3 regions of the Roseateles sp. P1_C6 genome follow, and region 2 is predicted to be linked to each of the others. Evidence: predicted binding sites of a transcription regulator. Region 2 holds the regulator's gene; each other region holds the start of a gene.
What was found. Region 2 encodes HrcA, which represses chaperone genes, less so after heat shock. Its sites were predicted from a motif close to TTAGCACTCNNNNNNNNNGAGTGCTAA; they were not measured.
Positions count from the first base shown of each region.

Region 1: the regulator HrcA is predicted to act here: its motif matches at 1,672-1,698, upstream of groES (co-chaperone GroES).
Region 3: the regulator HrcA is predicted to act here: its motif matches at 2,017-2,043, upstream of rpoH (RNA polymerase sigma factor RpoH).

Region 1 covers NZ_JBFUAK010000005.1:22,265-27,128, reverse strand. The annotation lists gene groL (chaperonin GroEL) at 1-1,188, opposite strand, end outside; gene groES (co-chaperone GroES) at 1,289-1,579, opposite strand; gene AC1D29_RS11605 (methyl-accepting chemotaxis protein) at 1,964-3,520, shown strand; gene AC1D29_RS11600 (chalcone isomerase family protein) at 3,550-4,137, shown strand; gene AC1D29_RS11595 (ATP-binding protein) at 4,231-4,864, shown strand, end outside.
Region 2 covers NZ_JBFUAK010000004.1:408,711-413,574, forward strand. The annotation lists gene rapZ (RNase adapter RapZ) at 1-51, opposite strand, end outside; gene recN (DNA repair protein RecN) at 48-1,736, opposite strand; gene AC1D29_RS10615 (NAD kinase) at 1,740-2,606, opposite strand; gene hrcA (heat-inducible transcriptional repressor HrcA) at 2,674-3,681, shown strand; tRNA gene AC1D29_RS10625 (tRNA-Ile) at 3,717-3,793, shown strand; gene AC1D29_RS10630 (lipase family protein) at 3,927-4,864, shown strand, end outside.
Region 3 covers NZ_JBFUAK010000013.1:25,147-30,010, reverse strand. The annotation lists gene cyoE (heme o synthase) at 1-404, shown strand, start outside; gene AC1D29_RS25855 (SCO family protein) at 401-1,003, shown strand; gene rpoH (RNA polymerase sigma factor RpoH) at 1,047-1,964, opposite strand; gene AC1D29_RS25845 (chemotaxis protein CheW) at 2,190-2,690, opposite strand; gene AC1D29_RS25840 (CHASE domain-containing protein) at 2,722-4,864, opposite strand, start outside.

The DNA of each region.
Region 1 (4,864 bases), on a different contig from region 2:
GACACGGGCCTTCTTTTCCTTCATCTCGACTTCGGTGGCAGCACCGACCTTGATGACGGCCACGCCGCCGGCCAGCTTGGCCACGCGCTCTTGCAGCTTCTCGCGGTCGTAGTCGCTGGTGGCTTCCTCGATCTGGATGCGCACTTGCTTGACGCGGGCTTCGATGTCGCCCGCAGCACCGGCGCCGTCGATGATGGTGGTGTTTTCCTTGCCCACTTCGACGCGCTTGGCCTGGCCCAGGTCGGCCAGCGTGACCTTCTCGAGCGTCAGGCCGACTTCTTCGGCGATGACCTTGCCGCCCGTCAGGATGGCGATGTCTTCCAGCATGGCCTTGCGACGGTCACCGAAGCCGGGCGCCTTGACTGCGACGACCTTCAGGATGCCGCGGATGGTGTTGACCACCAGCGTCGCCAGGGCTTCGCCTTCGACTTCTTCGGCAATGATCAGCAGCGGGCGGCCGGCCTTGGCCACTTGCTCCAGCGTGGGCAGCAGGTCGCGGATGTTCGAGATCTTCTTGTCGAACAGCAGGACAAAGGGGTTGTCCAGCAGCGCGGCTTGCTTCTCGGGGTTGTTGATGAAGTAGGGCGACAGGTAGCCGCGGTCGAACTGCATGCCTTCGACGACGTCCAGCTCGCTGTCCAGGCTCTTGCCGTCTTCGACGGTGATGACGCCTTCCTTGCCGACCTTGTCCATCGCTTCAGCAATGATGCGGCCCACTTCCACGTCGCTGTTGGCCGAGATCGTGCCGACCTGGGCGATTTCCTTGGAGGTGGTGGTGGCCTTGGAGGCCTTCTTCAGCTCGGCGACCAGGGCAGTGACCGCCTTGTCGATGCCGCGCTTCAGGTCCATCGGGTTCATGCCGGCGGCCACGTACTTCATGCCTTCGCGGACGATGGCTTGTGCCAGCACCGTGGCGGTCGTGGTGCCGTCACCGGCGTTGTCAGACGTCTTGGAAGCGACTTCCTTGACCATCTGCGCGCCCATGTTCTGCAGCTTGTCCTTCAGCTCGATTTCCTTGGCCACGGACACGCCGTCCTTGGTCACGGTGGGAGCGCCGAACGAGCGCTCGAGCACGACATTGCGGCCCTTGGGGCCCAGGGTCACCTTGACCGCATTGGCCAGGATGTTCACGCCTTCGACCATGCGGGCACGCGCCTCGCCGCCAAAGATCACGTCTTTTGCTGCCATTTGAATTCTCCGGTTCTCTAAATTGGGGTCAGAGTCGATTTATCGACGCCGAATTCAGCGAGGGCAGAGCAGCAGGTCGTGCCGGGCTGCCCTCAAGCCATCACTTCTGGACGACGGCGAAGAGGTCTTCTTCGCGCATGACCAGCAGTTCCTCGCCGTCGACCTTGACGGTCTGACCCGAGTACTTGCCGAACAGCACGCGGTCGCCGACGGCGACGTTCAGGGTGATGAAGTCACCCTTGTCGTTGCGCTTGCCCGGGCCGACGGCCAGGACTTCACCCTGGTCGGGCTTCTCGGCGGCGTTGTCGGGGATGACGATGCCGGAGGCGGTCTTGGTTTCCTGTTCCAGGCGGCGAACGATCACGCGATCGTGCAAGGGGCGCAGCTTCATGGGTTCTCCTTCAGAGTTTGAACTGCAGCGGCCGCATGCTCCCTGAGCCTCGGCCGCCGAAAAAACGGGGCCGAATCATCGGCCCGATTTCGTTAGCACTCGAATGCGTTGAGTGCTAGCAGCCTCGCATTATAAGGACGATGCGTGTCGATTCAAGCGCTTGGTCCTGCTCCCAACCCGCGCGCGCTCGGCGGCCGTCGTGAGGGCGAAGTCAACCGGGGTTTTGCCTCACAAATCACGGCAACGTCCGCTCGTTCGCCGCCCAGAATGCGTGGGCGAAGGTGATTTCTGCTGAAATTTCAGGTCGTTTCATCCGCCACCGCCCGCAGTCGAGACAACTTCAGCCCCGGGCGCCCGCTGCTAACAACAACCAAGGCTGCCTCAATGAAGTTTTTGTCCAACATGCGCATCGGACAACGTCTTGCCGCCGGTTTCACGGTGGTCACGGCCTGCCTGATCGCGATCACCTTGCTGGGCTACTTCGGCATCCAGACTTTGAACGGCGAGATCAGCCAGCTGATCAGCAGCGACTACAAGGCGGTCGCGCTGGCCAACCGGGCCAAGGCCGAGCTGGGCGACGCGTCGCGCAGCATGATGACGACGCTCATCATGACCGGCGAGGAGCAGATCAAGAAGGAGCTGGACACGGTCGCCACGCTCATGACGGCTCATGAGAAGACCATGACCGAGCTGAAGCCCCTGCTGACCGACGAGGCCAGCCAGGAACAGCTCAAGCTGGTCGAGGAGGCGCGCGCGAAGTTCATGGCGGGCCAGGCCGCCTTCGTGAAGACCGTCGCTTCGGGCGACACCGAAGGCGCGCCGCTGAAGTACCAGTTCTCGGTGCGCGCCGCCCAGGGCAAGTACATGGCGGCCCTGGACAAGCTGGTCCAGACCCGCAACGCCGCGATGGAAGAAGCCGGGCAGAAGTCCAATGGCGTCGCGCGCAAGACGGCACTGCTGCTGGCCGCCCTGGCCGTCGCCGCCATCGCGGCCAGCGTGCTGACCGGCGTGCTGATCACCCGCGGCATCGTCGTGCCGCTGCGCGGCGCCGTCAGCGTGGCGCGCAAGGTCGCGTCCGGCAACCTGACCAGCGAAATCGAGGTGCGCAGCCGCGACGAGACGGGCGACCTGATGCAGGCGCTGTCGGACATGAACGAGAGCCTCAAGGGCATCGTGGGCCGCGTGCGCGAGGGCACGGAGTCCATCGCGTCGGCGTCCAGCGAGATCGCCAGCGGCAACCTCGACCTGTCGGTGCGCACCGAGGCGCAGGCCGCGTCGCTGGAGCAGACGCTGTCGGCGATGAAGACGCTGACCGATGCCGTGCAGCAGAACGCGCAGAACGCGCAGCAGGCCAACCAGCTCGCGCAGGCCGCGTCGACCGTGGCCGTGGAGGGCGGCACCGTCGTTGCCAAGGTCGTCACGACCATGGGCTCGATCGACGCCTCGTCCAAGAAGATCGTCGACATCATCAGCGTCATCGACGGCATCGCCTTCCAGACCAACATCCTGGCGCTGAACGCGGCCGTGGAGGCCGCACGGGCCGGCGAGCAGGGGCGCGGCTTCGCGGTCGTCGCCGGCGAGGTGCGGTCACTGGCGGGCCGCAGCGCCGACGCGGCCAAGGAGATCAAGCGCCTGATCGGCGACTCGGTCGAGAAGGTGGCCCTGGGCAGCCAGCTCGTGGCCCAGGCGGGCAACACGATGCAAGGCGTGGTGGCGAGCGTGCAACGGATGACCGACATCATGGGGGAGATCACGCACGCCAGTGCCGAACAGAGCTCCGGCATCGAGCGCGTCACGCATACCATCCACGACATGGACAAGAGCACGCAGCAAAACGCCGCACTGGTGGAGCAAGCCGCCGCCGCTGCCGACTCGCTGCGCGCCCAGGCCCATGGTCTCGAAGAAGTCGTCAGCCTCTTCAAGCTCGAGGCGGCGCACTGACCCCACCCCCCAAAAGATCAGGAGACTGCATGAAGACGCATACCGCCAAATGCTGGATTGCCGGCTTGGGCTTGGCCCTCGGTCTGGGCGGCGCTGCACAGGCCATCGAGGTCGGCGGCCTGAAGTTCGACGACACCGCCAAGGTCGGCGGCAAGGAGCTCAAGGTCAACGGCGCCGGTATTCGCACGCGCATCGTCATCAAGGTCTACGCGCTGGTGCTGTACCTGCCCGAGAAGAAGGACACCGCAGCCGGCGTGCTGGAGAGCACCGGCCCGCGTCGCTTCAGCCTGGGCCTGCTGCGCGAGGTGACGGGTGACGAGCTGGGCCAGGCCTTCATGGCCGGCATCACGGCCAACACCGACAAGGCCGAGCGTTCCAAGTTCGTCAACCAGCTCGCCCAGTTCGGCGAGGCCTTCGTCAACATCCCGCAGGGCAAGAAGGGCGACGTCATCACCGTGGACTGGATTCCCGACACCGGCACCGTGATGACGCTGAACGGCAAGCCCATCGGCGAGCCGATGAAGGATCTGGCGTTCTACAACGCCATCCTGAAGATCTGGCTGGGGGACAAGCCGGTCGACTCATCGCTCAAGCCGCAACTGCTGGGCAAGGGCTGACCCGCTCATGTGCCATGCACCGCGCCACGCCGCTGATGCGACGTGGCGCGATTTGTCTTTTCGCGGCCGACCGCTAACTGCAATCATTGCATCTTGAGCCGCAAGCCTTCCTCCTCGCTGTTTGCCGCGCTGGCCTTGGGCGCCAGCATCGGCCTGCTGCTGCCCGCGCTCATCGTCGGCGGCCTGTTCATCGGCCTGCGCGAGGCCAACGTGGCCCAGCAGGCGCTGCAGCGCGACCTGGACGCCAAGCTCGACGTGCTGGCCAGCAGCCTGCCGGAGCTGTTGTGGAACCTGGACGCCGTCGCCGCGCGCGAGGTCGTGTCGGCCATCGTCAAGTCGCCCGAGGTCGTGCGCGTCAGCGTCAGCGATGCGTCGCAAGGCCTGCCCTTCATCGAGAACCACCTGCCCGAGCGGCGCCTGGGCCAGACGCTGACCGGCGAACGCGACATCCTGCGCGGCGCCACGCGCATCGGCCACATCCAGATCGAGATCGACGACCACCTCAGCACGACGGCCGTGCTGCGCCAGCGCTGGCTCTACGGCGCCACCGTCGGCGGCCAGCTGCTGGTGTCGCTGGCCCTGGTGCTGTGGCTCTTGAACTCGCGCCTGTTCCGCCCACTGCGCGAGCTGGGCGACTTCGCCAACGACCTGGCCGGCGGCCGCTTCAGCGCCAAGCTGGAACACAAGCGCCAGGACGAGATCGGCCTGCTGGGCGGCCATCTGGAAC
Region 2 (4,864 bases):
GCCGGTCAGCAGCACGACGTCGCCCAGCAGCTCGGCCTCGGCAATGCTCATGACTTGGCTTTCTTCGGTTTCGGCGTGTTCACTGACGAGGCGGCCAGCATCTCCTCGGCATGGGCGAGGCTGGTGGACGACAGGCGTTCGCCACCCAGCATGCGCGCGATCTCGGCGACCCGGGCTTCGCCGGAGACGGCCGCGACGCGGCTGGTCGTCGTGCCATCCTGCAGGCCCTTGGCGACGACCAGATGACGGTCGGCGCAGGCGGCGACCTGGGGCAGGTGGGTCACGGCCAGCACCTGCCGCTCGCGGCCCAGTTGTTTCATCAGTCGGCCGACCGTCTCGGCCACGGCACCGCCGATGCCGGCGTCGATCTCATCAAAGATCAGCGTGCCGGGCGAGGTGTCGGTGGTCGCCTGGCTGGTGGTCACGGCGATGGCCAGCGCGATGCGCGACAGCTCGCCGCCCGAGGCCACCTTGGCCAGCGGCCGCGGCGTGCTGCCGGCGTGGCCGGCGACGAGGAACTCGGCCGATTCGAGGCCGAAGCTCTGCGGGCCGTCGGTGGCGGTCAGCGCGATGTCGAACTGGCCGCCGGCCATGCCCAGCTGCTGCATCGCGGCGCTGACGGCCGCGGCGAGCTTGGGCGCCGCGTCGCGGCGCGCGCGGCTGGCGGCCTTGGCCTCCGTGTCGAAGGCCTTGCGCGTGGTGGCCAGCGCCGCCTCCAGCAGCGCCGGGTCGCTGGCGGCGTCCAGCGCGGCCAGTTCGGTGCGCCATTGCGCCAGCAAGGCCGGCAAGTCCTGCGGCTGGCGGCGGTAGCGGCGCGCCAGCGTCATCCAGGCCGACACGCGTTCGTCCAGTTCCGACAGTCGGCCCGGGTCGAGGTCGGCCTTGTGCAGATAGGCCGACAGCGTGTGACTGGCGTCTTGCAGTTGCGCCTGCACGTCGCGCAGCGCCTGCACGGCGGACAGCAGGCGGTCGTCATGGTCCAGCACGCGTTCGAGCTGGTCCAGCGCGGTGGTGGCCAAGGACTGGGCGCTGGGCTCGGCCTCGTCCAGCGCGTCCAGCGCCGACTTGGCTGCGTCGATCAGCGACTGGCCGTGCGCCAGGCGCTCATGCTCGGCGTTCAGTTCCTCCCACTCGCCGTCGCCGGGTGCCAGGCCGTCCAGCTCGCCGATCTGCCAGGCCAGGCGCTCGCGTTCACGCAGCGCGTCCGCTTGCTGGCCTTGCGCCTGTGCCAGCGCCTCGGCGGCCTGCTTCCAGGTGGCGTAGGCGCGGGCCAGCGGCGCGGTGTCCAGGCCGGCAAAGCCATCGAGCAGCTCGCGCACGGCGGCCGGGCGGGTCAGGCCTTGCCAGGCGTGCTGGCCGTGGATGTCGAGCAGGTGGTCGGCCAGCTCGCGCAGCTGGGTCAGCGTGGCCGCGCCGCCGTTGATCCAGGCGCGGCTTTTTCCCGCGGCGTCGATGACGCGGCGCAGCAGCAGCGCCTCGTCCGCGTCAAAGCCGGCTTCGTCCAGCCACGCGCGCAGATGCGGCGGCGTGTCGAACTCGGCCGTGATCTCGGCCTTGGCAGCACCCTCGCGCACGACGCCGGCGTCACCGCGCCCGCCGAGGGCCAGCTGCAGTGCGTCGATGAGGATGGACTTGCCCGCGCCGGTCTCGCCGGTCAGCACGGCAAAGCCGGGCTCGAAATCCAGCTCCAGCGTGGGGACGATGACGAAGTCTTTGAGAGACAGGTGCCGCAGCATGGGTCAGAGGTACCAACGGAGTTTGCGACGCAGCGTCGCGTAATAGCTCCAGCCCTTGGGGTGCAGGAAGCGGACCTGGTGCTGGCTGCGCCGCACGGTGATGACGTCGCCGTGCAGCAGGCTGGCCAGGCTCTGCATGTCGAAGTTCACCGACGCGTCACGGCCGGCGAGGATCTCCATGCGCACCTCGCCGCTGTCGGGCAGCACGATGGGCCGGTTGGACAGCGTGTGCGGCGCGATCGGCACCAGCAGCCAGCCGGCGATGCTGGGGTGCAGGATGGGCCCGCCGGCCGACAGCGCATAGGCCGTGGAGCCGGTGGGCGAGGCGACGATGAGGCCGTCGGCGCGCATGTTGGCGACGAACTGCTCGCCAACCTCGATCTTGAGCTCCACCATGCCTGCCGTGCCGCCGCGGCTTACGACGACGTCGTTGAGCGCCAGCCCCGAGAAGATGGACTCGCCGTCGCGCAGCACCGCGCCTTCCAGCATCGTGCGCGGCTCCACCTCGTAGTCACCGGCCAGCACCGGCGCCAACGACTCGCGCCAGCGCTCGATGGGAATGTCGGTGATGAAGCCCAGGCGCCCCTGGTTGATGCCCAGCAGCGGAATGCCGTGGCGGGCCATGTCGCGCGCGAAACCCAGCATCGTGCCGTCCCCGCCGATGACCACCGCCAAGTCGCACTGGCGGCCCAGCTCGTCGTTGGACAAGGCTTCGTAGCCCGTCAGGCCGGTGTTCAGCGCGGTGTCCGCTTCGAGCGAGACGTCCAACCCCTGACTGCACAAAAATTGGGCAATCTCCTCCAGCACCGGCCGGATGCCAGGCGCCTGATGCTTGCCAACGATGGCGACATGTCTGAAGCGCTCGGCCATGCGGCAAATTACACCACAGGGGTATCGCCTCTCTCCCCAGTAACGGGGGTGTTCATAGAATGGCGCAATGCTCGACGAGCGATCCAAATCCCTGCTGAAAACCCTGGTTGAGCGCTACATCGCGGATGGCCAGCCGGTGGGCTCGCGCACGCTGTCCAAGGCTTCGGGCCTGGAACTGAGCCCGGCGACCATCCGCAACGTGATGGCCGACCTCGAAGAGCTGGGCCTGATCGCCAGCCCGCACACCAGTGCCGGCCGCATCCCGACGGCGCGCGGCTACCGCCTCTTCGTCGACACCATGCTGACCGCCCAGCCCGGCCTGATCGGCGTGGATGCGGCCCGGCTGCAGCCCGACCAGCCGCAGCGCGTCATTGCCAGCGCGGCGCAGATGCTGTCCAACCTGTCCAGCTTCGTCGGCGTCGTCACGTCGCCCAAGAAAGCCAGCGTCTTCCACCACATCGAGTTCCTGCGGCTGGGCGAGCGGCGCGTGCTGGTCATCCTCGTGTCGCCCGATGGCGACGTGCAGAACCGCGTCATCTTCACCGCGCAGGACCTGAGCCAGTCGGAACTTGCCGAAGCCAGCAACCGCCTGAACGCCAGCTATGCCGGCCTCACGCTGGAAGCCGTGCGCGAGCGGCTGCGCAGTGAGGTCGACGTGCTGCGCAGCGAGATCGCGGGGCTGATGAGCGCGGCCGTGCAGGCCGGCACCGAGGCCATGGCGCAAGACCAGGAGCAGGTGGTCGTCTCCGGCGAGCGCAACCTGCTGACCGTGCAGGACTTCAGCCACGACATGGGCAGCCTGCGCCGCCTTTTCGACCTGTTCGAGCAGAAGACGCAGCTGATGCGCCTGCTCGACACGTCCAGCCGCGCCGAGGGCGTGCGCATCTACATCGGCGGCGAAAGCCAGGTCGTGCCGTACGAGGAGTTGTCCATCGTCAGCGCGCCCTACGAGGTCGACGGCCAGGTCGTCGGCACGCTGGGCGTCATCGGCCCGACGCGCATGGCCTACGACCGCATGATCCAGATCGTCGACATCACGTCGCGCATGGTCGGCCAGGCGCTCTCTCAACGTTGAGCCAAGGCTGACTAGAATCCGCGCCTCCTCCCCGGGGGCCGTTAGCTCAGTTGGTCAGAGCAGAGGACTCATAATCCTTTGGTCGTTGGTTCAAGTCCAACACGGCCTACCATTTCAAGCCGATTCTGCGGACGGTGGCCACCAGCGCCGCTCGGCCACGCGTCACATGCCTGGTCTGCGATCAATGCGTTGAATCGTCATCCGTGAGGATGCCGGCCCAAGTGGTTGCGGGTAGAAGCTTGCGCATGAGCAAGCCCTACAGCCGCCACCCTGACGATGTGTTCCGCCCGCAAAAGCGACACGCGGTGTTCACAGGCGGCATCGCGTCAGACCGGGTGACACTGGCCGTCGAGGCGTCTCGGCTGGCTTATTTCCGATTCGAGAATCCGAAGGACCCGGATCCTGAATCAGACCCCCGGCAAACGCCGGAACCGTCGCCGAAGCAGAAGCTGGAGGAATCGCTGGGGAGCATCGGCTTCAAGAAGTTCGCCTACTTCGTCGATTCCGTTCCCAGCCTCGCGGAGTTCGTTTCGACGCACGGGCCGCTCAGGATGCCGCGGGAGTCGCTGCAGACGTTGTTGGCCGTGGGAGACATCTCCTGGCCCGATGTTTCGCTACCCGGCGTGCTGGGCGTGGCGGCGCGCAAGCTCGCTGAAACGCTGGCCCAGCGTGTTTCCGACGTTCTGCCCGCACTGCCCGCCGAGAACCGGCTCTCCAGCTTCACCCACACGCAAGCCTTTGCGGCGTTTCGGCCCGAGGATCGCCTGGCCCTGCTGGCCTTCCGCGGCTCGCAGGCGGATACCTTGTGCGACGTGCTTCTGGATGGTCAGTTTCTGCAAGTGCACGCTGATGGATGGACGGGCGCGCTGCACCATGGGTTCGCACGTGGCGCAACGGCGATCTGGCCCCAGGTCGAAGCTTGGCTGCGTGACGAGGGCGGCATGCGCAGGCAGCTGCTCGTCAGCGGCCACAGCCTGGGCGCTGCCCTCGCAACGCTGATCGCGATGCGCGCGCCTCGCGCCGAACTGCCGACGCAGCTGGTGACCATCGGTTCGCCGCGTGTGGGCAATCAGGCGTTTGCCAAGGCATTCAATGCTTCCGGCGTTGAAGCCATCCGCATCGTCAATGGCATCGACGCGGTGACTCATGTGCCGCCGGCGAACGTGCCTCTGCTGACCTATTG
Region 3 (4,864 bases), on a different contig from region 2:
CCGCGCTGCGCGGCGACCTCGGCCCCGAGCCCTGGCTGCTGTGTCTCATCATCTTCCTGTGGACGCCGCCGCATTTCTGGGCGCTGGCGCTGTACCGCGCCGAGGACTACGCCCGCGCCGGCCTGCCCATGCTGCCGGTCACGCACGGCAACGACTACACGCGGCTGCAGATCCTGCTCTACACCTGGGTGCTGTTCGCGGCCACGCTGCTGCCCTTCCTGACCGGCATGAGCGGCTGGTTCTACCTGGTCTGCGCCGTCGCACTGGGCCTGGGTTTCTGCGGCTATGCCTTTAGGCTGTGGCGCTCGTATTCGGAGATGCTCGCGCGGCGGACCTTCTGGTTCTCCATCTGGCATCTGTCGCTGCTGTTCGCGGCCCTGTTGATCGACCACTACATCGCATGAGCACTCGTCGCTTTGCCCTGGCCGCGCTTGCTGCGCTGGCCCTCGCCGGCTGCCAGAAGGCCGGGCCCGACAAGCCGGCCTTCAAGGGCATAGAGCTGACCGGTGCCGAGTACGCACGGACGCTGAACCTGACCGACCAGGACGGCCGCGCCCGCTCGCTGGCCGACTTCAAGGGCAAGGTGCTGGTGGTCTTCTTCGGCTACACGCAATGCCCCGACGTCTGCCCGACGACGATGGCCGAGGTGGCCGAGGTCAAGCGGTCGCTGGGCGCCGACGGCGACAAGGTGCAAGGCGTCTTCGTCACCATCGACCCCGAGCGCGACACGGCGGCGTTGCTGAAGCCCTACCTCGCCAGCTTCGACCCCAGCTTCGTGGGCCTGCGTGGCAGCGAGGAGCAGACCAAGGCCGCAGCCAAGGAGTTCAAGGTCTTCTACGCCAAGGTGCCGGGCAAGACACCCGAGACCTACACGATGGACCACACGGCTGCGAGCTTCATCTTCGACACCGAGGGTCGCGTGCGTGTCTACGCCCGCTACGGCTCGGGCGCCCAGCCGCTGGCGGACGACATCAAGCTGCTGCTGGCCGAAGCCAGGAAATGAAAAAGGCCCCGAGAGGGGCCTTTTGCTTGGGGGCGACCGGGGCTCAAGCCGTCTCGGTCAGCGCCTTTTTCATCTTCTTCATCGCCGCGACCTCGATCTGGCGGATGCGCTCGGCCGACACGCCGTACTCGGCGGCCAGCTCGTGCAGCGTCATGCCGCCGGACGAGTCGTCGTTCACCTTCAGCCAGCGCTCCTCGACGATGCGGCGGCTGCGCGGGTCCAGCACGTCCAGCGCGCGGCTGATGCCGTTGCCCGCCAGTTCATCGCGGGTGCGGGCCTCGATGACGCGGGTGGGCTCCTGGCTGTCGTCGGCCAGGTAGGCGATGGGCGCGAAGCTCTCGCCTTCGTCGTCGGTCTGCGGCTCCAGCGCCACGTCGCCGCCCGACATGCGCGTCTCCATCTCCAGCACTTCCTCGCGCTTCACGTTCAGCGTGCTGGCGACATGGGCCAGTTCCGCTTCGGTCAGCGTGTTGCGGTGCGTGGCGGCGTCAGGCTGGCCGGCCTTGAGCTGGTGCTTCATTGAGCGCAGGTTGAAGAACAGCTTGCGCTGGGCCTTGGTCGTCGCGACCTTGACCATGCGCCAGTTCTTCAGGATGTACTCGTGGATTTCGGCCTTGATCCAGTGCATGGCGTAGCTGACCAGGCGCACGCCCTGGTCCGGGTCGAAGCGCTTGACGGCCTTCATCAGGCCGACATTGCCTTCCTGGATCAGGTCGCCCTGGGGCAGGCCATAGCCCATGTACTGGCGCGAGATGGCCACCACCAGGCGCAGGTGCGACAGCACCAAGCGACCGGCGCCTTCCAGGTCACCCTTGTCGCGCAGGCTGCGCGCGGCCGAGCTCTCTTCCTCGGCGGTCAGCAGCGGCAGGCGGTTGACGGCGGAGATGTAGGCGTCCAGATTGCCCAGCGAGGGCACCAGGGCCCAGGGGTCGCGGACGGCAATGGCAGAAGAGGCAGACATCGTCTTGAATCCTTGCTAAACCGCCGCGTGGAATGCGGCGGTGAACAGGATATTAGCACTCTGCTTTGTTGAGTGCTAAGAACGAGGTGTCAGTCGGTGAAATGCAATGTTGCTGCGGCTGAAACAGTTGGTGGCCGCTAACTTGACCATGCCGGCGCCTGGCGTGGCACCGGCCTTCGGCGCGCGTCGACGAACAGGCTGCAGAGGCCTGCTCCCGGCGCAGCCTCAGTCAACCAGGCCGAAATCCGGGCTTTTGATCATCGCCTCGATGTCCAGCAGGATCAGCATGCGGTCGCCCAGCTTGCCCAGGCCGGTGATGAAGCGGGCGTCCAGCGCCGCCGGCACTTCGGGGCGGGGCTTGATCTCGTCGGCGCTCAGTTCCAGCACATCGGACACCGAGTCGACGACGATGCCGACGATGCGGCCGGCCACGTTCAGCACGATAACGACCGTGAAGGCGTTGTACTCGCCGGCCTGGCCCAGGCGCAGCCGCAGGTCCAGGATGGGCACGATGACGCCGCGCAGGTTGACGACGCCCTTGACGAAGCTGGGCGCATTGGCGACGCGGGTGGGCGCCTCGTAGGAGCGGATTTCCTGCACGCGCAGGATGTCCAGGCCGTATTCCTCCTCGGCGATGCGAAAGGTCAGGAACTGGCGGCCGGCGGCACGGCCCAAGGTCTGCACGGCCTGGGCGCCGCTGGTGGGAACGAGATCGGTGGAGCTCATCGGGCGCTGCACGGGGGGAGGAGGAAGGCCCTCATTCTGCCCGCTCCGCCCCGGCAGGCGGTGCCAACAATTCGTCGACCAGGGCGAGCAGCTCACGCACGTCCAGCGGCTTGGTCAGATAGTGCCCGGCGCCGGCCACCTGCGCCGCGGCGATCTGCTCGGGCTGGGCGTTGGCCGACACGACGATGACCGGCGGCGCCGTGATGCCCAGTTCGCGCAGCCGGCTCAGCAGCGTCAGGCCATCGCCGTCGGGCAGTTGCCAGTCCAGCAGCAGCAGGGCCGGCGGACGCGTCTGCAGCGCGCGCAACCCGGCCTCGACGGTGGGCGCGACCTCCAGCTCCAGCCCGGGCCGCTGCTCCAGGATGCCGCGCATGACCTCCGCGTTCAGCAGGTTGTCCTCGACGTAGAGCAGGCGCCGGTGCGGGCCGCTGCGCGGCGTGGCGGGCTCGTCGGCGCCGGCCTCGGCGGCCGTCGGTGTGGCCGCGCCGGCGCTGGGCAGCCTCAGCACGAAGCAGGCGCCGGGGCCCGCCTGGCTTTCGGCGCGCAGGCTGCCGCCCATCATCTCGGCCAGGCGGCGGCTGATGACCAGGCCGATGCCCGTGCCCGGCAGACCGCTGCGCTCGCGACCCAGGCGGTTGAAGGGCTGGAAGAGGGCGGCGCGCTGCTCGTCGGTCAGGCCCAGGCCGGTATCGCGCACGGCCACCTCGACCCAGCCCGGCTCGGGGCTGCTCGCCTCGATGCTGACGCTGCCGGCGGCGCGGTTGTACTTGACGGCATTGCTGAGCAGGTTGGTCAGCACCTGGGTGACCCGGGTCGGGTCGCCGATGACGCGCAGCGCGCCGGGGTCCAGGCGCTGGCTGACGGCCAGGCCGCGTTCGGCCGCCTGTTGCTGCACCAGGGCCAGCGCGCGGGACAGCAGCGGCGGCAGTTCCAGCACGCTCGGCTCCAGGCGCAGCGAGCCCGCCTCGATGCGCGACAGGTCCAGCGTGTCGTTGATCATCTCCAGCAGGTGCCAGCCGGCTTGCGAGATCTGCTGCGCGCGGCTGCGCTGGGCGGGCGGCAGCGGTTCGCTCGCGTCCATCTGCATCAGCTGCGTGAAGCCGAGGATGGCGTTCATCGGCGTGCGCAGCTCATGGCTCATGCGCGACAGGAACTCGTTCTTGGCCTGGTTGGCCGCCTCGGCCGCCTCGCGGGCGCGGTCCAGTTCCTCGATGCGCAGCTGGTCGGTGATGTCCTCGACGACGCCCACCAGCCGGTGCGGCCGGCCGTCGGCGCCGCGCAGCAGGCTGACCAGCACGCGAGCGTGGGCGATGCTGCCGTCCTGGCGCACATAGCGCTTCAGGCGGCGGTAGAACGGGATCTCGCCGCGCATCATGCGGCGCGCCAGGCGGATGTCCTCGCGGCGGTCGTCCTCGTGCGTCACGTCGATGGAGCGCCGGCCGATCAGCGCCTCGGCCGGGTAGCCGACCAGGCTGCAGAACTGCGCGTTGACCTCCTGGAAGCCGCCGTTCAGGTCGGTGAAGGCGATGCCGATGGGTGCGGCGTCGAAGATGCTGTGAAAGCGCTGCTCGCTCTGGGTGAGCGCGCGCTCGCCCTGGGCGCGGTTGGCGATCTCGCGCTCCAGCGCGGCGGTGCGTTCGCTGACCAGCGCCTCGACATGCTGGGTGCGCCCGGACATCAGCAGCAGCAGCGCGCCGACCATGGCCGTGGCCAGCAGGCCTACCAGCGCAAAGGCCCAGCTGCGGCCGGGCGCCTGCACCATGCCGGGCAGGTCGTAGACGCGCACCTCCCAGTGCCGGCCACCGAACTCGAGCGGCAGCTTGACCAGCGGCAGCGTCGCGTCGTCGCCGCGCTGCACCGCCTCGCAGCCGCGCCGCCCGCCCAGCCGCGGGTAGGCGGCGCCCGGCTCCAGGTCGACGAGGCAGGCGCCGAGGTGCTCGGGCCAGTGCGCGGCCAGCCGCGACAGCAGCAGGTCGGGCCGCAGCGTGGCGAAGACGACGCCGTCCAGTGCCTGTTCACTGGGCTCCGCCTGGCCGCGGTACAGCGGCTGGTAGATGACCACGCCGACGGCGACTTCCTTGTCCTGCGACAGCTGGAAGCCCGCCGACGCGACCGGCCGGCCCAACGCGGCCGCCTTCTCGATGGCCGCGCGTGCGCTGGGGATGGTGCGCACG